Regions from separate parts of the Streptomyces sp. NBC_00076 genome, predicted to be linked through region 3. Evidence: riboswitches for the same ligand, from Rfam matches in the RefSeq annotation. Region 3 holds a riboswitch; each other region holds the start of a gene.

Region 1 (5,425 bases), 660 kb from region 3:
GGTGGGTTCGTCGAGAAGGAGTTCGCGTGGTTCCTGGGCGAGGGCGCGGGCGATCTGGACACGCTGGCGTTCGCCGCCGGACAGGGTGTGCCAGAGGCGGTCGGCCCGCTCGGTGAGGCCGGTGCGGTCCAGAGCGGCACGTACGGCCTGCTCGTCGGCCGGGGTGCTGGGGGTCCAGGCGCGACGGTGCGGAACGCGGCCGAGGCGTACGACGTCCAGAACGGTCAACTCGGTCTGGGTGTCCGCCTGTTGTTCGACGACCGCCAGTCGACGGGCGACCGCTCGGCGGCTGAACTCGCGCAGCGGTCGGCCGTCGAGGGTGACGACGCCGGAGGCGGGGGTGAGAACGCCGGCGAGCAGGCGCAGGAGGGTGGACTTGCCGGAGCCGTTGGGGCCGAGCAGACCCGTGACGGATCCGGGGGCCGGGGTGAAGCTGACCCCGTCCAGGATCAGCTGTCCGGCGGCGGTGCGGGAGACGCGGTCGGCACTGAGGGTCATCGGGGTCCCCTCCGGGTGCGGTAGAGGACGAGGACGAAGGCCGGTACGCCGATCAGGGAGGTGACGACGCCGACCGGTATCTCCTGCGGGTCGAGGACCGTACGGGCCAGGGTGTCGACCCACACCAGGAACACCGCTCCGGCGAGCGCGGTCACCGGCAGCAGCCGAGTGTGCCCGGGGCCGGTGAGGGCGCGGGCGGCGTGCGGCAGGACGAGACCGACGAAACCGATGGCGCCGGCCGAGCTGACCAGAGCGGCGGTCAACAGGGCCGTGACGCACAGCAGCACCAGCCGGGTCCGGGCGACGGAGACCCCGAGCGAGGCCGCCGCGTCCTGTCCGAAGGCGAAGGCGTCCAGCGTCCGCGCGGAGCCGAGGCACACGACGAGGGCGATCGCCAGCGCGGTCAGGCACAGCCACACGTCGTTCCAGCCGGCGCCGCCGAGCGAGCCGAGGAGCCAGAACAGGACGCCCTGGGTGGTCTGGGCGTCGGCGGCCGTCAGCACGACGAAGGAGGTGAGCGCGGAGAACAGTTGCATGGCGGCGACTCCGGCCAGCACGACCCGGTCCGTCGTGGCGCCGAGGGTGTGGCTGAGCAGCAGCACCAGGGCGAAGGAGCAGACGGCTCCGACGAAGGCGCCGCCGGAGACGGACAGCGCGCCGCCGCCCGCGCCGAGGACGACCACCACGACCGCGCCCGTGGAGGCCCCGGAGGAGACGCCGAGGACGAAGGGGTCGGCGAGCGGGTTGCGCAGCAGGGACTGCATGACCGCTCCGCACACCGCGAGCCCGGCGCCGCAGACGGCGGCGAGCAGGGTGCGGGGCAGTCGCAGGTTCCACACGATGCCGTCCCGGATCGGGCTCAACTGCGAGGGCCCGCCGCCGAGATGGGCGGCCACCGCCGACCACACGTCGCCGACGCCGATGTCCGCGGGGCCGATGGTGATGGCCACGGCGAGGGACCCGGCCAGGGTCACGAGGCCGGCCACCGTCCGCAGCACCGTGGCCGTGACGGACGAGGTCGTCACCCGGCGAGCCCGTCGGCGCGCAGGGCCGCGGCCACCTTCTCGACGCCTTCGACGGTGCGGATCGTGGGGTTCATGGCCTGGCCGCTGAGCAGGACGTACCTCTTGTTCCTCACCGCGTCCATGTTTCTGGTCGCCGGATTGGACTCCAGGAAGGCGATCTTCTTCGCGGCGGTCTCGGCGGTCTGCGACTCGCGGGTGAGATCACCGATCACCAGGACGTCGGGGTCGCGGTCCGCGACGGTCTCCCAGTTGATCTGCGGCCATTCCTGCTTCGTGTCGTCGAAGACGTTCTTCGCGCCGAGTGCGTCGGTGATGATGCCGGGGGCTCCGCAGCAGCCCGCCATGTAGGGGGACTCCTGGTTCGCGAACCAGTACAGGACCGAGGTGCGGGAGGCGTCGATCCCGGAGGTGGCCTTCGCGACCCGGGCCTTCAGCGCCGCGACGAGCTTCTCGCCCCGCGTCTCGACGCCGAAGATCTTCGCCAGGTCTCGTATCTCGCCGTAGACCGACTCCATGGTCAGCGGCTTGGTACGGGCTCCGTCGCCGTCCCCGCTGTTGTCCTTGCCCTCGCAGTCGGCGGGAGAGAGGTACGTCGGCACGCCCAGCTCCTCGAACTTCTCGCGGGGGGCCACGCCGCCCTCTCGCAGGGTGGAGGCGAAGGAGGCGGCGACGAAGTCGGGTTCGGTGTCCAGAACCTTCTCGAAGGCGGGCTGGTTGTCGGAGAGCCGGGGCACGCGGGCGTTGGCCTTGGCGAGTCCCTTCATGACCGGATCGGTCCAGGTGGCGGTGCCCGCCATCCGGTCGGCGAGGCCGAGGGAGAGCATGATCTCGGTCGTGCCCTGGTTCAGGGACACGGCTCGCTTCGGCGGTGACGGGATCCGGGTCTGCTGCCCGCAGTTGTCCAGGGTGAGGTCTTTCGAGGTGGCGGCCGGGTCGGAGGACCCGGTGGACGAGCCGCCGCAGGCCGTCAGGAGGAGCGCCCCGGAGAGGAGCAGGGTGGAGCGGCGAACTGCACGGGTGACGGGCACACAACATCCTCTGGCGTCGAGGGCCCGGTCGCGGGGCCCGTTCGTACGGGTCGCCAGCAGGTCTTCGGACTCGGGATCACCCGGTCGGAGCGCCTTCCCGGACCCTGGTCACGTGTGACCGTCGTCCAGTGGCTCGTGTTGCCCCGCCCGTCACCCTCACCGCTGCGCGTCAGTTCCGGATTCGCACCGGATTCCCTTGACTGGCCTGGGCAAATTATCACGTCATCACACAGACCCGACGGGCGGCGGACGGTGGGGCCGTCGGCCGCCACACAGCGACCGAGGTCGGCAGGGCAATGCAGGTCACAGCGGCAGGGAGTGCAAGGTCACAGCGGTGTCCTCTGCCGCTCCTTTGTCGGTCTGGCCTAGCATCCGAGCATGACGGTCCTGCCTGACGACGGGCTCTCGCTGGCCGCCGAGTTCCCTGACGCGACGCACGAGCAGTGGCAACGCCTGGTGGCGGGCGTCCTGCAGAAGTCGGGTAAGGAAGTCTCGGGGGAGGCAGCGGAAGACGCCCTGTCCACCGCGTTGGAGGACGGGTTGCGCACCCGCCCCCTGTACACCGCGAACCATGTGACGCCCGAGCCCGGCCTTCCCGGTTTCCCACCGTTCGTGAGGGGCGGCCGGGCCGAGGGAAGCATCACCGGCGGCTGGGACGTCAGACAACGGCACGCCGTGGCCAGCGGCGACGTGGTGCTCGGGGATCTGGAGAACGGCGTCACCTCGCTGTGGCTGGTCGTCGGGGCGGGCGGCCTCCCGCTCGGCTCCCTCGGCCGGGTCCTCGACGGCGTCCTTCTCGACCTCGCGCCGGTGGTCCTGGACGCGGGCAGCGATCTCGACTCCGCCGCACGGGAGTTGCTGGGTCTGTACGAGGAGCGGGGCGTCGCCAGGCACGCGGCGCGCGGCAACCTGGGCGCCGACCCGCTGGCCCACGAGGCCCGTACGGGCGACGCGTTGGACTTCGCGCCGGTCGCCTCTCTCGCGCGGCTGTGCGCGGACGAGTACCCGGGGCTGCGTGCGCTGACCGTGGACGCCCTGCCGTACCACGAGGCCGGCGGCTCGGCCGCGCAGGAACTGGGCGCCTCCCTGGCGACCGGCGTCGCCTACCTCCGTGGGCTGACCGAGGCGGGTCTCTCCGTCGAACAGGCCTGTGCGCAGCTGGAGTTCCGTTACGCGGCCACCGCCGACCAGTTCCTCACCGTAGCCAAGCTGCGCGCGGCCCGCCGGCTGTGGGCGCGGGTCGCCGAGGTGTGCGGGGCGCCGGGTGCCGGGGCGCAGGTGCAGCACGCCGTGACGTCGCCGGTGATGATGACGCGCCGCGACCCGTGGGTGAACATGCTGCGCACGACCATCGCGACGCTCGCCGCCGGGGTCGGCGGCGCCGACTCCGTCACCGTGCTCCCCTTCGATCACGCCCTGGGCCTGCCGGACGCGTTCGCGCGCCGCATCGCCCGCAACACCTCGACGATCCTGGTCGAGGAGTCCCATCTGTCGCGGGTGATCGACCCGGCGGGCGGGTCCTGGTACGTGGAGGGGCTGACGGACGAACTCGCCCAGGCGGGCTGGGAGTTCTTCCAACGGATCGAGGGCGTCGGCGGTCAGGCCGCCGCCCTGCGCTCGGGCCGTCTCGGCCAGGACCTCGCGGACACCTGGGAGGCGCGCAGCGCGAAGCTCGCCAAGCGGCGCGAACCCATCACCGGTGTCAGCGAGTTCCCGAACCTCGCCGAACCTCCCGTGGAGCGTGAAGCGGCGCCCGAGCCGCCGTCCGGCGGGCTTCCGCGGGTGCGGCGCGACGAGGCGTACGAAGCGCTGCGGGCCCGCTCCGACGCCCGTCTCGACGCCACCGGAACCAGGCCGCGCGTCTATCTGGCCACGATCGGCCCCGCGGCCGCGCACACCGCGCGCACGACCTTCGCCGCCAACCTCTTCCAGGCCGGCGGCATCGAGCCCGTCACCGAGGGCACCTTCGAGGACAGTGGTGCCACCGAGGTCTGCCTCTGCTCCAGCGACACGCTGTACGAGGAGCAGGCCGAGAGCACCGCCCAAGACCTCAGGGCGGCAGGTGCCCGCCATGTGTTCCTGGCCGGCCGCCCCGGGCAGTACACCGGTGTCGACGCCTATGTCTTCGCGGGCTGTGACGCCGTCGCCGTGCTCTCCGCCACCCTCGACCGCATGGGAGTGTCCTGATGGGAATCCCCGACTTCACCGGGATCGAACTGGGGACGCCCACCACCGACGGCAGTGCCGACGAGTGGCGCAAGGCCCTCGAGAAGGCGACCGGCGGGGACGAGGCGTTCTGGGAGACCCCGGAAGGCATCGCGGTCAAGCCGCTGTACACGGGCCGTGACCTGGAGGGCCTTGACTTCCTGGGCACCTACCCGGGCGTCGCCCCGTACCTGCGCGGCCCCTATCCGACGATGTACGTCAACCAGCCGTGGACGATCCGCCAGTACGCGGGTTTCTCCACCGCCGAGGAGTCCAACGCCTTCTACCGCCGCAACCTCGCGGCCGGCCAGAAGGGCCTGTCGGTCGCCTTCGACCTGCCCACCCACCGCGGCTACGACAGCGACCACCCGCGGGTGACCGGCGACGTCGGCATGGCGGGCGTGGCGATCGACTCGATCTACGACATGCGGCAGCTCTTCGACGGCATCCCGCTGGACAGGATGTCCGTGTCGATGACGATGAACGGCGCGGTGCTGCCGGTGCTGGCGCTGTACATCGTGGCGGCGGAGGAACAGGGCGTAGCGCCTCAGAAGCTGGCCGGGACCATCCAGAACGACATCCTCAAGGAGTTCATGGTCCGCAACACGTACATCTATCCGCCGAAGCCGTCGATGCGGATCATCTCCGACATCTTCGCGTTCACCTCGC
Region 2 (5,425 bases), 2.6 Mb from region 3:
GCATGGCTCTCGGAGTACGGCTGGTACTGCTCGTCGCGGTGGGCATTGTCCTGACACGGTTCGGTACCCGGCTCGCCCGCCTGACCGCCCGGCCCCTGCCCGCTGCTGATGTCGAGCCCGCGGCCGATGAGGTTGTTGAGCAACGGCCCCTGGGGACCGGCGTGCAGGCTGTGGGCGCGCTGTTCGCCGTCGGTCTGGCTCTCACCTGGGCTGCTGCCGAGCACGCCTCCGCCGGTATCCAGGTCCCGCTGGCGATCCCCGTCTCCGTACTGCACCTGTTGGCCATGGCGGTATGGCTGGGGGGTCTGGTCGCGTTGGCGGTCGCGCTGTACCGAGTACCAACTGGCACGGCGGTCCCGGTGTCGGTGGTCGCACGTTTCTCCCGCCTGGCCTTCGCCGCGGTCGTCGTCCTGGTCGCGACCGGCCTCTACCAGTCCTGGCGCCAGGTCGGCTCCCTGGATGCGGTGACCACCACCGAGTACGGCAGGCTCCTCGCCCTCAAGGCCGGAGCCGTGGTCGTGGTGCTGATGGTGGCGTCCTTCTCCCGCCAGTGGACCGCGCAACTCGTCCCCGAGCCGCCGGTAGAAACCCTGCCGCAAGCCTCACCCGCACCCGCGCGGGTGGCACAGGCCGTCGCCGTCGGGGCGTCCTCGACGAGCGTGAGCACAGCGGACGGCGAGGACAGCGTGGTTCGACCGCTGGCTCCGCCCGACGCGGCCGGGGGCGCTGATTCGCCTGCCGATTCCCTGTCTGGCCCCGACGGATACCGGCGCAGTCTGCGCCGTTCGGTCGCCGCTGAAGCCGTCCTCGGTGTCGTGGTCCTGGCGATCACCACACTTCTGACCGGGACCCAGCCCAGCCGCGCCGCCGTGGAAACCGCTGCTGCGGCTACCGAAGCGCAGGCGCCCACGGCGCGGATGGTGATGGTGCCCTTCGACACCGGGATTCCGAACGGGAGCGGCAAGGTGCAGATCACCTTCGCACCCGGGCGCGTCGGCGACAACACGGTGGAAGCCGTGGTGTACGGAGCGGACGGGGGCCTCATAGCTATTCCCGAACTCCGTCTCACCCTCACACATCGGGCCCAGCAGCTCGGTCCGCTGGATGCGAAACTCGTCGACCGGAAAGGCTATTTTGCCGCCGACCGGCTGCGGATTCCGTTGTCCGGTGTGTGGACCATGAACGTCACCGTGCGCCTCACCGACGTCGACCAGGTCACTGTCGCCAAAGACGTGACCATCCGCCCGACACCGGCCTGACCGGCCGACAGGCACAGCAACGGCGGGGCTACCGGGCGCGCCCCCGGTAGCCCCGCCGCATGTCTTCCTGTTCAGACGGCCAGTGAGGAGACCTTCCCGCGGACCGGCTTTGGCTCGAGGACGCGTTCGGCCAGGAAACCGAACAGCAACCCGAACCCGGCCCACAGCACGGCATGGATGCCGATCGACGCCAGGCGGAACTCCCACAGGTCGGTCGCCGGGAAGCTCTTGGGCGTGTTGTCCCCGTGCGGCAGGACGGCCATCGCGACCGCCATCACCGCGACGAAGGCGACGCCCGCGGCGATGGAGGCGTTCCAGTTGCCCCACGCCGGGGCGAGTCTGCGGCCCAGCAGGGTCGCCGCGATGCCCAGCAGCACACTGAGGGCGATCATTCCCACGAACAGGATGGTGCGCTTGCCGATGGTGTCCGGGTTGCCGACGGCGGGCGGGTTCGCCGGGTACTTCAGGATCGGGACCAGGTAGACGAGCAGGAACCCGGCGAGCGCGGTGAACGCCGCCGTCGCCCGTGCCCCGAACCGGCCGATGCGGCCCAGCGCGAAGCAGAACGCGAGCGCCGCGATACCCCCGATGGCGATGCCGAAGACGAGCACGCCCGTGGCAAGTCCGGCGGTCGACTGCAGGGTGCGGCTGACGAGTTCCTCGCCGCCGTGTTCATGGGAGTTGGCCTCTTCGAACGCGATGGCCGCGTCGACGGGGCCTTCTCCGACCAGGAAGGCGAAGACGAAGGCGAGCACGCCGGCGGCGAGGCCGGCGAGCATGCCGCGTACCAGCAAGGTGCGTACGGTGACGGAGTTCATGGTGAGGGCTCCGTCAGTGGCAGGGGAAGCCGAGGAGGTGGCGGGCGTCGTGCACCCACTCGTGCACGCCCTCACCGGAGACCACGGCGGTGGCGCCCTGCTCGGCGCCGACGAAGTACAGCAGGACCAGCATCAGGACGCCGAAGAAGACGGCCCAGGGGGCGATCGCCCGCAGCGGCAGCGGCGTGAGGGTCTGGGTGGTGGGGGTGGGGGCGGCAGTGGACTGCGCCATGGCGAGACCTCCTCGGGAACTACGCGTCCCGCATCGTGTGGAGCACTCGACGACAGCGTTGGGTCTGACTCACCACCCTCGCCTGGCTGGCGGGGTGGCACACAGTGGCGCGACCGTGCCGGGCTTGCACCGGCTTCCGTGGCGCTGTCGTCCTTGTCGCCCCAGATGGTAGGGGCAACAGGGACTTCGGCCAACATGGCGTATGCCACCTACGATGAACCGACCTCGGGGAAAGGGCCCTTCATGACCGTCCGGCTCACGCTGCTGTGCGCCGCAGCCCCTACGGAGCGCGACGTGCGTTTCGGTGGGGACACGGCGTTGGACGAGCGGGCTATGGGGCAGGCGCGCAGAGTCGCCGGATCGCTTTCCGCGGCCACCGTCCGGCTGACGGCGCCTTCGCAGCGGTGCCGGCAGACAGCCCAGGCCCTGGGATGGGACGCCGTCGCCATGGAGCCGGCCCTGCGGGACATGGACATGGGCAGCTGGCAGGGCCGGACTCTGGACGAGGTCGCGGCCAGTGACGGTGCCGGGCTCGCCGTATGGATGTCGGATCCGCAAGCGGCCCCGCACGGTGGCGAGTCCGTGGCGCAGGTGTGCCACCGGATCGCCGCCTGGCTGGAAGAGCTGCCCGCCGATCCAGGCCGGGTAGTGGCTGTGGTCGAACAGGCCGTGGCGCGCGCAGCACTGCTGCACGCGATGGGCGCGCCTCAGCAGTCGTTCTGGCGCGTCGACGTTCCGCCAGTGTCCGCCTTCCAAATCATCGGCCGGTCCGGCCGCTGGAACCTGCGGATCGGTGCTGTGGGGAGCGTTGAGTCGCGCTAGCCGGGGGTCGGTTCGTAGGAGCTGATCGTGTACAGGGCTTCGTCGTCGATGGAGTTCTTGTCCCAGTCCAGGGAGATCCGCAGGGGGTGGCCATCGGCGGCGTAGTCCGCCTCAGCCGTGTCAGCGTCCTCGCTGCGGGCCCGATTCAGTGTCTTCAACAGCTCGCCGATGGTGGGTACGTCGCCTGGCAGATCCTGCGCCTGCCTCCGGCTGTCCTCGTCCAGCCCGACCACCTCCGCCGCCTTCCCGTTGCGCACCTTCACCCGGAACGTCCCCGCCAGGACCTGGGTGCTCGACGTCAACGTGTACGAGTACGAGGCCGGTTCCTCCCAAGTACTCATCGGCTCGTTGGGTTCGGTCGATTCGGCGGATTTCGACGAGCCGCAGGCTGCGGTCGCGCATACGAAGGCGCCGAGCAGCGCGGCCCTGGCCACGCATCGGGCACGGGAACGTCCAGCGGTCATGGTGACTCCTCGGGTCCGGTTACCGCTGTGACGCCGGACGACCCAGGAACGTTCACGGTGGTGCCTGTCGGTGCCTTGGGACGACGGCAGTGCCGCCCCAAGGCACCCACGGCGAACGTCAGCTCTCGCTGGAGGAGGCAGCTCGGCGCTTGACCAGCCACCAGGCCCCGCCGCCGAGCACGAGCAGGGCTACGACCATCACTGCGACCAGGGCGCCGGAGGACCTGCCGTCGTCCTCGTCGGCCGCCGTGTCACTGGCAGCAGGCGAGGCGTCCGACTCGCTTGCGGCGGTGGAAGGCGTGGAGGCGGCCGCACTGGGCGTCGCGCTCACCGTCGCAGTCGGGCTGGGGCTGACCGGCTTGGCGCCCGGGGCCGCGGCCTTCAGCTTCAGCACGGGAGCGGGCTGCTCGGGCTCCTTGCCGCCGGTGGGCAGCTCGATCCAGCGGGAGACCTCCCCGTCGCTGTAGGTCTCGACGGTCTTGAACGCGAGTTCCTTCGCGTCCGGCAGCTGCCGGACCTTGATCTTGTGCTCGCCGTCGACGCCTGCCTTCAGCGCCGGGCCGGCGACGGTGTAGCCGTCCTTGGTGGCCGTCAGCTTCCAGCCCTTGGGGCCCTCGTCAAGGGTGACGTCGGCGGGGGCGATGCCCTCGGGCAGGACGACGCGCAGCTCGGTGAAGCCCGCAGAGTCGGACTCGGCCTCGGAGACGAAGCTCAGGGTGACGTTCTCCGCCAGGGCCTGAGGCTTGTCGGCCTCGACCTCCGCGTGTGCGGCGGCCGGTGCGGCCAGGGCGAGCGTGGCCGTCAGCGCGACGGCACCGGCTAGGACGAAACGACGGCCGGCACACGCCAGCGGACGGGAGGAAATGGACACAGGGAAGCTCCTTGCAGACACGGGAGAATCCGGCCCCGCAGACACCAGGACCGGTGAAGGACTGGAGGGTGCTCCCGTCGCGGTGGGCCCCTGCGCACCACCACGTGCTCCAGTACTTCCTCCCAGGCCTGCGCCGCCACCGCGAAGAACGCACCCGTCCGCAGCCTGGGCAGCAGGGGCATCACCCGGTCCGGATCGGCGATCGCTCGCGGCAGCACCTGGGCCAGGGCCGCCGCAGCCGCTCTGGCCAGCGTGCGCAGCGTGCCGAGCGCCGCCGTCATCCGCACGTCCGCCCGGTGCAGCAGCCAGGCCACCACCACAGCGGCGGCCGTGTGAACCGTCGTCATCGCCGCTCCGGCGTGATGCCAGGAGTGTCCGTCACCAGTGGCAGCGGAGAGATGACCGGCGTGCATCGTGTGCTGAGGCATCACCATCGAGGTGTCGCCGTCCGCGTAGGACAGCGCGAGATGCAGCACCCCCTGCATCGCCAGCGTGGAAACGACCGTCGCGATAGGTGCGTAGCGGCGCCGCGCGAGCGGCCAGACCACCGAGAACTGCGCCACGATCAAAACAGCCACCAACCGCCAGGACACCGTGCCTTCGGCGACCGCGTGGTGCCCGAAGGTCGCGAGTACGGTGCCGAGCACGGCGAACACACCGGCTCGCGCGCACGCTCCCGCGTGGCTGGCCCGGCCTGCTCCGGCACGTTCCTTGTGCCCGGTCACGTGATCAGGTGGCACGGTCGCCCATCATCCCCTACCGGCCGGGGACCGTACGCATGCTGTCGCACCCTGTTCGAGTTCTTACGATCGCGTGGCGAGCGCCTCGGCCAGCAACTCGGGTGTGCGGGTGGCGAGGTAGAGATAGGGGGTGGGGTCGTCGGGGTCGAGGACCTCGACGCGCACGGCGCCGGGGAGGAAACTGCGCAGCACCATGAAGGCCCGCAGATCGGCCTTGTG
Region 3 (5,425 bases):
CCGGCTGCCGCCAAGGCGCCGGCGGGGAAGTCGGTTGCCGCCAAGGCGGTCGCCGGCAAGGCGACTGCCGGGAAGACGGCTGCCGGCAAGTCCGCTGCCGAGAAGCCCGCGGGGAAGCCCGAAGCCGCGAAGTCGGCCCAGCCGACGCTTGTCGACCTGGTCCGCCGCCACCTCACCGAGCAGAAGGAACCGCGTTCGGCAGCGGAGATCACGACTGCCCTCGACAAGTCCCACCCCGAGCGCGGCGTCAAGACCACCGTGGTGCGCACGACACTCGAAGGGCTGGTCGCCAAGAGCCAGGCGCAGCGCTCGAAGCAGGGAGCATCCGTCTTCTACACCGCTCCCGACGCGCCGAAGCAGACCGCACCGAAGCAGGCCGCACCCAAGCAGGCCGCACCGAAGCAGGCCGAGGAGCAGCCCGCAAAGGCCGACGCATAACCGAAGCGCCGCACAGTGTGGCACCTGACCGCGGCGTAGGCCTACGCGTCTCCGTCGCGCTCAACGACATCGCCGCCGCGCCCGCAGAGCTCGACCGCGCGGTCGGCGAGTTGGGGGCGCACGGCGAGCAGTGCACACCCGTCAAGGGCTGCACGCGTCGGGCCCGGTCGGTGGACGGCCGACCATCTCTGCCGACCGGCACACGCATGTGCCGTACCGGGTGGAGACCCGCACACCTTGACCGCGTCAGGAGGAGCCACCACGTGACCGCTCGCGTCACCTTCATCTCACCCGCGATGAGTTCGTCCCTGCGCCAGGCCCGCTTCGACGACGGGGGCTCGATCGACGCCGACGGGGCGGCGCGGGCCCGTGCCGCGGCGGCGTCCCTGCCGGCCGCCGTGCGTGTCGTGGTCTCTCCCACTGTGCGTTGTCAGGAGACGGCTGCCGCACTCGGTCTCGACGGCGCGCAGGCAGCGGAGTTGGCGGCACTGGAGGTGGGACGCTGGCGGGGCCTGACTCTGGCCGAGGTCGGCGCCGGTGAGCCGGAGGCGGTGACCCGCTGGCTCACCGACCCCGCGTCCGCGCCACACGGCGGGGAGTCCGTGGAGGACATGTGCGAGCGGGTGACACGCTGGCTCGCGGCCTCCCAGGACGCGGGCGGCCGTACGCTCGCCGTCGTCGAGCCGGAGGTCGTGCGGGCCGCGGTGGTCCACGTGCTGGGAGCGCCCTCAGCGGCCTTCTGGCGTCTCGACGTGCCACCGCTGACGGCCACCACCATCAGTGGACGCGTTGGCCGCTGGAACCTGCGGCTCGGGCACCCGTTGGACTCGGCCGAGGCAGTGGCGGACCACTGAGCGAAGCCGGCCCAACGGGCCCCGCGTCATTACGGAGCGGCTACGGTCGTCCCCGCGGACACCGTGGCCGGCTTCGGGTGCAACAGCCGCTGCGCCAGTTCACCGAAGACTAGGCCGAAACCTCCCCACAGCGTGATCTGCATGGCGAGGGCCGACAGACGGAACCGCCACAGCAAGGCGGCCGGGAAGTCGCTCGGCACCTCGTTGATGGCGGGCAGGAACGCGTACGCCAGCCCGATCACGACGGCGAAGCCGAGGACGGCGACGACGGTGGCGTACCAGGTGCCGAGCTTCGGCGCGAGCCGCTTGCCCGCGATCACCGCGGCGACCGCGAGGAGCACCCCGAGCACCATCATCAGGAAGTACAGCGTGGTGCGCTTGCCGATGGTGTCGTGGTCCCCCACCGCGGGCGGGTTGGCCGGGTACTTCAGGAACGGAACGACGTACACGGCGAGCAGCGCGGCCCCCGACAGCAATAGCGCCGTGGCCCGCGGGGTGAAGCGGCCCACGCGGCCGAGCGCGAAGCAGAAGGCGAGAGCGGCTATGCCGCCGAACGCCACCCCGTAGATGAGCACGCCGGTGGCGAGGCCCGCGGTGGACTGCAGGGAATGGGAGACGAGTTCGACCTCGTGCTCGTGGGCGGGGGCATGGGACTCCTCGAAACCGATGGCGCTGTCGACATTCGGTTCACCGAGGAAGTAGGCGACGATCAGGGCGAGCACGCCGGCGCCGAGGCCGGCGAGCATGCCCCGAACGAGCAGGTTTCTTACTGTCGCGGAGTTCATGGGGTGTGCGGCGTCCCTAGATCAGTGGCAGGGGAAGCCGAGGAGGTGGCGGGCGTCGTGAACCCACTCGTGGACGTCCCCGCCGGAGACGACTGAGGTCGCCCCCTGTTCGGCGCCGACGAAGTAGAGCAGGACCAGCATCAGGATGCCGAAGAAGACCGCCCAGGGGGCGATGGCCTTCAGCGGGAGCTTGGCGGGAACGACGGGCGTGGTGGTTGTCGGCTGGGCGACATGCTGAGCCATGGCAGGGCCTCCTCTGGGAGTTCGCGTCCCATCTCGGTGGTGCACATGACGACGGCCACGGGTCTGACTCGCGGTGCGCCCCCTCGGGGGACACCGTCCACAGTGGCGCGACCGTGCCGGGTTCTCACCGGCTTCCGTGTGCCGTCGTCGATATCAGAGCGACGGTACCGTGTGTCGGGTCCACCGCCAATACCGCCCCACCTGGCGTGATCGCGTTCTCCCCCGCCAGGTGACCCGGATCACCGTCCGCTCACCGGTCACACGCGAACGAGACAGGAGCACGCGGCGCTGCCACGTGCGGTCGCGCGCCGGTCATGCGGGCAGTCCCCAGCGCGGCGCCTCCTCGTTCGGCTCGACGGGGGTGATCCGCAGGTCGGGACGGTCGCCCTTGGCGGTGATCAGGGCGGACTCGCCCTTGCGCAGAGCGACTTGGATCGTCCCATCACCCAAGGACTCGTAGCGCAGCGGCCTCCCGCCCCCGTTCCGTACCTCGATCGGGCCGGGGACGCCATGCCGTACGACACAGGGGGCGCCCGCCTCGCTGACCAGCCGGACCCAGCGGGTCACCCCGTCCTTGCGTACGGCACTGAGCAGGAACGCCCCCTGGGTACGGAAGTTGTGCACCGCCAGATCCGCCCAGGCGGCGGGCAGCGCGGGGAAGACGCGGATGGTGTCGCCCCAGGACTGGCAGACCATGTCGTGGAGGGACTGGGCGGCCGAGAGGGGGGTCTCGATGACCGGGCCCGACTCCTTGTACATGGTGTTGGGCTGGATGAAGCGGGTCATCAGCTGTCCGAGGTAGCTGAGCGCGTCCTCGCCCTTTCCCAGCATGGCCGACATCGAGGCCGCGCCCGTGAACGTATAGCCCTGGAGGGCGCCTTCGAAGCCCACCCAGTGCGCCAGCGACTTCTCGATCAGGGCCTTTTCGTCGGGCGTACGGCCGGTGAGTTCGTACAGCGGGTACACCGCCAGGAGGTGTGAGTAGTGACGGTGCGACTTCGCGAAGGGGATGTCCGCGCCGATCATGAAGCCGTTGTCGTCGGTCGGATACGCGACCCGCCGGGTCAGGACGTCTCGCCAGCGCGGCGCCAACTCATCGTCGATACCGAGGAGTTCGGCGGAATCGAGGAGGGTGCGGCAGCCCCACGTCAGCAGCATCAGGTCGAAGTTGCAGTCCCGTGAGTTGCCCCCGTACTCGGGCGAGAAGGTGGCCGGCAGGTGCAGTTTGCCGTCGGCGCCCGGCTCCAGGAAGTGCAGGTAGTAGTTGATCGCCTTGCGGAGGAGAGGGAAGAGGACGTCGCGGAGGATCGACTCGTCCATCGTGTGGCGATAACTGAGCCAGACGTTGTGCAGGGCCCAGGTGAGGTTGCCGACCTCGGGAGTCGGCGGGTCCTGGCCGGGGATGCCGACGCCGTAGCCCAGTGCGGGGTCCGTCGCGCCACCGTTGACCAGCGAGGCGTCGGTGGTCCGCGGGATGCCCAGTGAGTCGGCGCGGTACGCGGGCGCCATCTCCGCCCTGAGGTTGTCCCGGAACTCACTCAACGCCCTCGTCACGGCGTCGAGTTCGAGGTGGTTGGAGCCGTGGATCAGCCAGTACTCCAATTGCACGTTCAGGTTCCACCAGGTCGCCGGCCATGGCGTGGGCTCCAGCCAGGGCCCGCTCGTGGCCATCGCGGGCGCGTCGCGCCGTGCCGCGGACGCCGTCTTGTACAGCTGGATCCAGTAGAAGCGCTGCATGCGGGCATCGGGCAGCGAGAGGAAACTCTTCCGGTAGTAGGCGTGCCACCAGGCGCGATGCGCCACCGCCAGTGCGTCGTACGAGAGTTTCGAGGCGTCCCGCACCGCGGCCAGCGCGCGCCCGAGCGCCGTCGGCTTCGGATACGAGTGCGCGACATGCACGTACAACGTCCGAGCACGCCCCCGCGTGCGCTCCCGCCACGCGGTGACGTGCTGCCCGCCGGCGAGCAGCGGCTGCACGGCGGCGGAGATGCCGTCGTACAGCCCCGTCTGGGCGGGCGGGTTGGCCTCGTACCCCTGAGGTATCGGCTTGAACGCGGCGCGCGGGCTGATCGCCTGCGCCGGGTGGAACTCCCACGTGAAGTCGCGCTCCCCCTCGCTCGGCGTCACCTCGATGGCCAGCACGGAGCGGGAGTTGTGCACCAGGGCGCGGATCGTGAGCGTGCCTCGGCCCGTGGTGAGCGTGCCGGTCAGTTCGGCGTCGTGCAGTCCGAGTCGCCAGTCGAGGCCGGTGATCGTGCCTACCGGCTCCAGTGTCAGGTAGCCGATCGGCAGTCGTGCGAGGCCGAAGAGCGACCCGAACTGCGGGCGGTGATCCTGGACTTCGGAGTGCTGCACGTTGAAACGGACGGCCTGGAAGGTGTCGGCTTCGGTGCCCGGTTCGGCGTAGATCCCCGAACCGAGGAAGCCATTGCCCAGATACGGGCCCTCGTACCAGGTCTTCGGCATCCGCTGCCAGACCAGGTCGGCGTCGTCGAGGACGGTGCGCCAGGGGTCGGAGCCCTGCGGGGCGGAGCTCGCCGCCGCGGCCGGGGCGGGCAGGCCTCCCGCGAGCAGTGTCCCGCCGAGCGCGGAGCCGGTGGCAAGTACCGTACGCCTGGACGGACGGCTGGAACGACGGCTGGACGGGCTGGGCATCGCGCCTCCTGGCTCGTACGACTCACAGAGATTCATCGGAGCTATCTCTGACCGAAAGGTAGAGATGGCGCGAGGAGTCGTCAACGCTTAGGAAGAGATCCGATGTGTTGGTTTGCGTGGGCGGATCCAAGGACCCGCCCGTTGCCCGTTCCAATTCCCGCTCGGTCAGGGGGTCGCGAGGAGCTCGAGCGTGTCGATCACACGGTTCGAGAAGCCCCACTCGTTGTCGTACCAGGCGACCACCTTCACGTGCCGGCCGTCGACCCGGGTGAGTTCCGAGTCGAAGATCGAGGAGGCCGGATTGCCCGTGATGTCGGAGGACACCAGCGGGAAGTCCGAGTACTCCAGGACCCCGGCGAGCGGCCCCTGAGCCGCGGAGCGGTACGCGGCCAGCACGTCCTCGCGCGTCACGTCGCGGGAGACGGTCGTGTTGAGTTCGACGATCGAGCC
Region 4 (5,425 bases), 1.5 Mb from region 3:
CACCGGCACGTCGGCCGTGTCGTCGTCGACCCGCTCCTTGAACGAGAAGGGGACGGTGATGAGGCGTCCGTCGAACTCCGGGATGGCGACCTGCATCGCCGCGTCCATGGGGGACAGGGCGGCGTCCGACTCGTCCCAGGCCTTCCTGGAGGACGTCAGACACAGCCCTTGCAGCACGGGGACGTCGAGGTCGGCGAGGGCTCCGATGTCCCAGGCCTCCTCGTCACCGCCGGCCGAGGCCTGCGAGGCGTGGGTGCCGCCGGCCGCGAGGACGGTGGCGACCAGGGCGTCGGCCTTCTGGAGGATCTCGTACAGCCCGGCGTCCGCGTCGCGCAGCGAACCGCAGTACACGGGGAGGGCGTTGACGCCCCTCGCCTCGATCGCGTCGCACAGCGTGTCCACGAAGGCGGTGTTGCCGCTCAGCTCATGGGCCCGGTAGAAGAGCACGCCGACGGTCGGACGGCCGGCCTCGAGCGCACGCTCTCCGTGCACCCCGAACTCGGGCATCTTCCGCGGCTCGACGAACCCCTCACCCGTCAGCAGCACGGTGTCCGACAGGAAGCGCGCCAGCTCGGTGAGGTTGTCGGGCCCGCCCTCCACGAGGTACCGCAACGCCTCGGCCACGACTCCGGCGGGCACCGACGACTCGGCCATCAACTCCGCGTCGGGAACGCTCTCCCCGCCCAGCAGCACCGTCGGGACACCGGACGCCTTCAGGGCCGCCAGCCCGTCCTCCCAGGCCCGCTTGCCACCGAGCAGTCGTACGACGGCGACGTCCGCGCCCTCGAGGAGTCCCGGCAGTTCCTCCGTGACGTCCACCCGGGTCGGATTGCCGATCCGGTACGAGGCACCCGAAGCGGCCCGGGCCGCCAGCAGGTCCGTGTCGGCGGTCGACAACAACAACACTGTGCTCATGCGGGCGCTCCCGGTGGAATGAAAGGCAGTCCTTGCGGCGCGCCGGACTCGATGAGCCGCCACAGCGCGTCCGTGTCCGCGTGCTGTTCGATCAGGTCGCCGAGCCGGTCGAGCTGCTCCTCGCGCAGCGCGGCGAACGAGGTGTCGGCGGCCGGCACGAAACGGCGGCCCGCGGCGGCCGCCACCTCGCGCAGGAAGGCCCGTCTGAAGCCGTCCGACTCCAGCGAGCCGTGCCAGTGGGTGCCCCAGGTCTGGCCGACCCGGCAGCCGTCCAGGCTGTGCCCCTGGCCGTCGGTGAGGAACGTGTCCCCGCCCGTGACATCGGCGATGCCGTGATGGATCTCGTACCCCTCGACCCGCTCGCCGAGGGCCTCCCCGACGGGCCGGGTGAGGGTCTTCTCGCGGGCGAACCGCACCCGGACGGGCAGGATCCCGAGCCCGTCCACATGCCCGCGACGGCTCTCGACGTCGTCCTCGATGTGCTCGCCGAGGACCTGGAAGCCACCGCAGATGCCGAGGACGGGCCGTTGCTCGGCGGCCCTGCGCCTGATGGCCTCGGCCAGCCCCCGCTCGTGGAGCCACTCCAGGGCACGGACCGTGCCCCGGGTACCCGGAATCACCACGAGATCGGCGTCGGCCAGCTCCTCGGGCCGGTCCACGAACCGCACGACGACGCCGGGTTCGGCGGCCAGCGCGTCCACGTCCGTGAAGTTGGACATGAGGGGGACCGCGCAGACGGCGACGCGCAGGACGTCCTCGCCGACGGGCGGGGAGAGGTTCGACTCCCGTACGGTCCCGCGCAGCGAGACACGCAGCCCGTCCTCCTCGTCGATGCCGAGGCCGTGCCGGAAGGGCAGGACGCCGTAGGTGTGCCGCCCGGTCAGCCCGTGCAGCATGTCGAGCCCGGGCTCCAACAGGCTGACGTCCCCCCGGAACTTGTTGACGAGGAACCCGGCGACGAGTTCCTGGTCCTCGGGCGAGAGCAGCGCGACGGTCCCGAAGAAGGAGGCGAAGACGCCCCCACGGTCGATGTCACCGACCACGAGCACGGGAAGCCGCGCATTGCGGGCGATGCCCATGTTCACGATGTCGGTCCGCCGCAGGTTGATCTCGGCGGGAGAGCCGGCCCCTTCACAGATCACCGCGTCATACGTGCCCCGCAACTGAGCGAGACAGTCGAGGACGGTCCCGAGAAGCTGTTGCTGCCGCCCACCGTGATAGCCGCGAGCACTCAGCTCCCCGACCGGCTTCCCCAGCAGGACGACCTGACTGCTCTGTTCACCGCCCGGCTTCAGCAGCACGGGGTTCATCGCCGCGGTCGGCTCCACCCGGCAGGCCTGAGCCTGCATGGCCTGCGCCCGCCCGATCTCCGCGCCCTCCCGCGTCACGAACGAGTTGAGGGACATGTTCTGCGCCTTGAAGGGCGCGACCTTGACGCCCTGCCGCACCAGCCACCGGCAGATCCCCGCGGTGACGACGCTCTTGCCGGCGTCGGAGGTGGTGCCGGCGACCAGAAGACCACCGTTCATGGCGTACGCCCCTTCGCTCGTTCCCCGGTCACGAGTCGTGCGGCGAGTCGTGCGGCGACGCTGACGACGAGCGCGAGCCGGCCGACGCGCCCCGAGAGGCGTACCGCCCGTTCGACGTCGTGCGACGTGACGGCCCGCCCTTCCCCGTTCAGCACGGGCCGGTGCTCCACCCGGCCCCCGTACGACAACGTCCCGCCCAGCCGCACCCCGAGGGCGCCCGCGAACGACGCCTCCACGGGCCCCGCGTTGGGACTGGGATGCTGTGCCGCGTCGGCCCGCCAGGCGCGCACGGCACCTCGCGGATCGGGTCCCGCGAGCGCCGCGAGGACGGCGGTCAGCCGCGCCCCCGGCCAGCCCGCGACATCGTCGAGCCGCGCGGACGCCCATCCGTAGCGCCGGTACCTGGGCGACTTGTGACCGACCATCGCGTCGAGGGTGTTGACGGCCCGGAACCCGAGAAGCCCGGGGACCCCGCCGACCGCTCCCCACACCAGCGCCCCCACCACGGCGTCGGAGGTGTTCTCGGCGACCGACTCCACGACCGCGCGCGCGATCCCGTCGGCGTCGAGCGCCTGCGGATCCCGCCCGCACAGATGCGGCAGCCGCGCCCGCGCCGCGGCGACATCCCCCGCCTCCAGCGCACGCCCGATGCTCCGGGCCTCCCGCGCGAGCGACGTCCCGCCGACGACCGCCCAGGTGGCGGCGCCGGTCAGCGCGACGGAAGCGGCGGGTGAGGTACGTACGGCACGAACGGCCGCGGACCCGAGCGCGACGGCGCCACCGGCGCACACGACGGCATGCAGAGAGCCCCAGCCCCGGTGGTCCCGCCACAACACCCGTTCCACGGCACCCGCGGCCCGCCCGAACAGGGCGACCGGATGCCCACGGCGAGGATCACCGAGGAGCAGGTCACCGAGGAGGCCGGCGGCGGCGCCGTACGCGAAGACGCGATCGGCACGCATGGGCTCAGCCGACCGCTGTCACAGACAGGGCGCAGCTACGGGATCTCGAACGGCAGCCGAGCATGGCGATATGTCCTCACTCAGGGTGTCCACGCCCTGGTTCGACGAGACCGGCGGCGAGAGTTCCTGGCTCCCGGGGCTTTCTACCCCGGTGACAGTGGCGGGACCGCGCCGGACTCGCACCGGCTTCCTCTTCTGCCGCCGTACATGGCCCCGGCAGTCCACCACGCACTTGGAAGGGCCGTCAACTTGCCGTTGACCTGCGAAGGGAGAGTGTGCTGAGACCCACACGCGCGCGGTCACAGCCGTCACAAAAGACATGGGGTGCGGGACGGCGAACCGTCCCGCACCCCATGTGTCGTCCGGGTGTCGCAGGTCAGGCGACGATCAGTGAGATCCCGTAGGCCACCGCGGCCGCGCACGCCGCGAAGCACGCGTACGCGCCGGTGACCGCGAGGGCGGCGGAGTCGCCCTGGGCCGTGGCCCGTTCGCGGCGCGACAGGCCCATGATGCCGAGGGTGAACAGGGCCACGAGGGCCACGGTGACCACGAGGCTGACGCCGAAGACGGAGCCGAGGGCCGCCCAGTCGATCTTCATACTGCTTCTTCCTTCGTGCCGGTGGGTGCCTGGGTGACCGGGCTCAGACGGTGGTCGTGGCCGGCGGTGTCGCGGCGTCGGTGGCCGCGGCGGTCGGGGCCGGGATCGTGGCCGTGAGCTCCTCGGTGACGGTGCCCGCCGGGGGCGGGGTCACGGCGGCGATCGCTGCGGTCACCACACCGGCCGGCTCACCGGTCCCGCTGGGCTCGTTGACGTTGCTCGCGTCGACGACCTCGCGACGGGAGACCTTCCAGATGGCCGCGCTGGAAGCGATCAGGAAGACGGCGACGAGGGCCGTGCCGTAGTCCCCGAGCCCGGTCACGTACTCGGCGAGCGCGCCGACCAGGGCCGCGGCGGGCAGGGTCAGACCCCACGCCACGAACATCCGGGTCGCCGTCGACCAGCGGACGACGCCGCCCTTGCGGCCGAGGCCCGCGCCCATCACCGAACCGGAGACCGAGTGCGTGGTGGAGAGGGAGAAGCCGAGGTGGGAGGAGGCCAGGATGACCGTGGCCGCGCTGGTCTGGGCGGCGAAGCCCTGCTGCGGCTGAAGGTCGGTCAGGCCCTTGCCCATGGTGCGGATGATTCGCCAGCCGCCGAGGTAGGTGCCGAGCGCGATGGCCAGGCCCGCCGACAGGATGACCCAGGTGGGCGGGTCGGAGTCGGGGGCGACGGCACCGCCGGCGACCAGGGCCAGGGTGATGATGCCCATCGTCTTCTGCGCGTCGTTGGTGCCGTGGGCCAGGGAGACCAGGCCGGCGGAGGCGATCTGCCCGGCGCGGTAGCCCTTCTCGGCGGCCTTGCCGTCGGCCTTCCGGCCGAGGGAGTACGACAGGCGGGTGGCCAGCATCGCCGCGAGCCCCGCGACGATCGGGGCCGCGATCGCCGGGATCAGGACCTTGGTGACGAGCACGTCACCGTGGACGGCGCCCGTGCCCGCCGAGGCGATGGTGGCGCCGATCAGACCGCCCATGAGGGCGTGCGAGGAACTGGAGGGAAGACCCACCAGCCAGGTCAGCAGGTTCCAGAGGATCGCGCCGACCAGGGCGGCGAAGATGACCTCGGGACGTATTCCGCTCTCGTCGACGAGACCCTTGGAGATCGTGTTGGCGACCTCCACGGAGAGGAAGGCACCCACAAGGTTCAGCACGGCGGACATGGCCACCGCGACCTTGGGCTTCAGTGCGCCGGTCGAGATGGTCGTGGCCATCGCGTTGGCGGTGTCGTGGAAACCGTTCGTGAAATCGAACGCGAGTGCGGTTACGACCACAATCGCGAGGATCAGCGAGAAGTTTTCCATTTACCCAGGCAATCGTTCGAAGTCATTGGCCGGACGAACGTAAGTAACCTGAATGAACGGAAGATGAACTGAAGCAGGCCACACGGTGTCCGGGAGCGATGGTTATCGCACCGCCGGGTCC

The links. A riboswitch is a leader RNA that binds a small molecule or an ion and turns the genes downstream of it on or off. The one in region 3 is predicted to bind cobalamin.
Region 1: linked by a shared signal. The riboswitch ahead of OHA64_RS07060 (ABC transporter substrate-binding protein) and the one ahead of OHA64_RS04235 (CbtB-domain containing protein) in region 3 are both predicted to bind cobalamin.
Region 2: linked by a shared signal. The riboswitch ahead of OHA64_RS15840 (CbtB-domain containing protein) and the one ahead of OHA64_RS04235 (CbtB-domain containing protein) in region 3 are both predicted to bind cobalamin.
Region 4: linked by a shared signal. The riboswitch ahead of OHA64_RS11015 (cobalamin biosynthesis protein) and the one ahead of OHA64_RS04235 (CbtB-domain containing protein) in region 3 are both predicted to bind cobalamin.

The regions. Positions count from the first base shown of each region.
Region 1 is NZ_CP108242.1:1,535,365-1,540,789, forward strand. Features, by position in the region: gene OHA64_RS07050 (ABC transporter ATP-binding protein) at 1-498, opposite strand, end outside; gene OHA64_RS07055 (FecCD family ABC transporter permease) at 495-1,496, opposite strand; gene OHA64_RS07060 (ABC transporter substrate-binding protein) at 1,520-2,551, opposite strand; cobalamin riboswitch at 2,589-2,771, opposite strand; gene OHA64_RS07065 (methylmalonyl-CoA mutase family protein) at 2,930-4,738, shown strand; gene scpA (methylmalonyl-CoA mutase) at 4,738-5,425, shown strand, end outside.
Region 2 is NZ_CP108242.1:3,469,131-3,474,555, reverse strand. Features, by position in the region: gene OHA64_RS15850 (copper resistance CopC/CopD family protein) at 1-1,259, shown strand, start outside; gene OHA64_RS15845 (CbtA family protein) at 1,331-2,077, opposite strand; gene OHA64_RS15840 (CbtB-domain containing protein) at 2,091-2,309, opposite strand; cobalamin riboswitch at 2,367-2,493, opposite strand; gene OHA64_RS15835 (histidine phosphatase family protein) at 2,505-3,131, shown strand; gene OHA64_RS15830 (DUF6174 domain-containing protein) at 3,128-3,595, opposite strand; gene OHA64_RS15825 (DUF1775 domain-containing protein) at 3,714-4,460, opposite strand; gene OHA64_RS15820 (hypothetical protein) at 4,415-5,206, opposite strand; gene OHA64_RS15815 (DUF3093 domain-containing protein) at 5,270-5,425, opposite strand, start outside.
Region 3 is NZ_CP108242.1:880,039-885,463, forward strand. Features, by position in the region: gene OHA64_RS04220 (hypothetical protein) at 1-438, shown strand, start outside; gene OHA64_RS04225 (histidine phosphatase family protein) at 702-1,292, shown strand; gene OHA64_RS04230 (CbtA family protein) at 1,322-2,077, opposite strand; gene OHA64_RS04235 (CbtB-domain containing protein) at 2,099-2,320, opposite strand; cobalamin riboswitch at 2,357-2,501, opposite strand; gene OHA64_RS04240 (glycosyl hydrolase family 95 catalytic domain-containing protein) at 2,633-4,975, opposite strand; gene gap (type I glyceraldehyde-3-phosphate dehydrogenase) at 5,141-5,425, opposite strand, start outside.
Region 4 is NZ_CP108242.1:2,402,418-2,407,842, reverse strand. Features, by position in the region: gene cobN (cobaltochelatase subunit CobN) at 1-915, opposite strand, end outside; gene OHA64_RS11020 (cobyric acid synthase) at 912-2,444, opposite strand; gene OHA64_RS11015 (cobalamin biosynthesis protein) at 2,441-3,406, opposite strand; cobalamin riboswitch at 3,507-3,639, opposite strand; gene OHA64_RS11010 (hypothetical protein) at 3,783-4,004, opposite strand; gene OHA64_RS11005 (anion permease) at 4,048-5,304, opposite strand.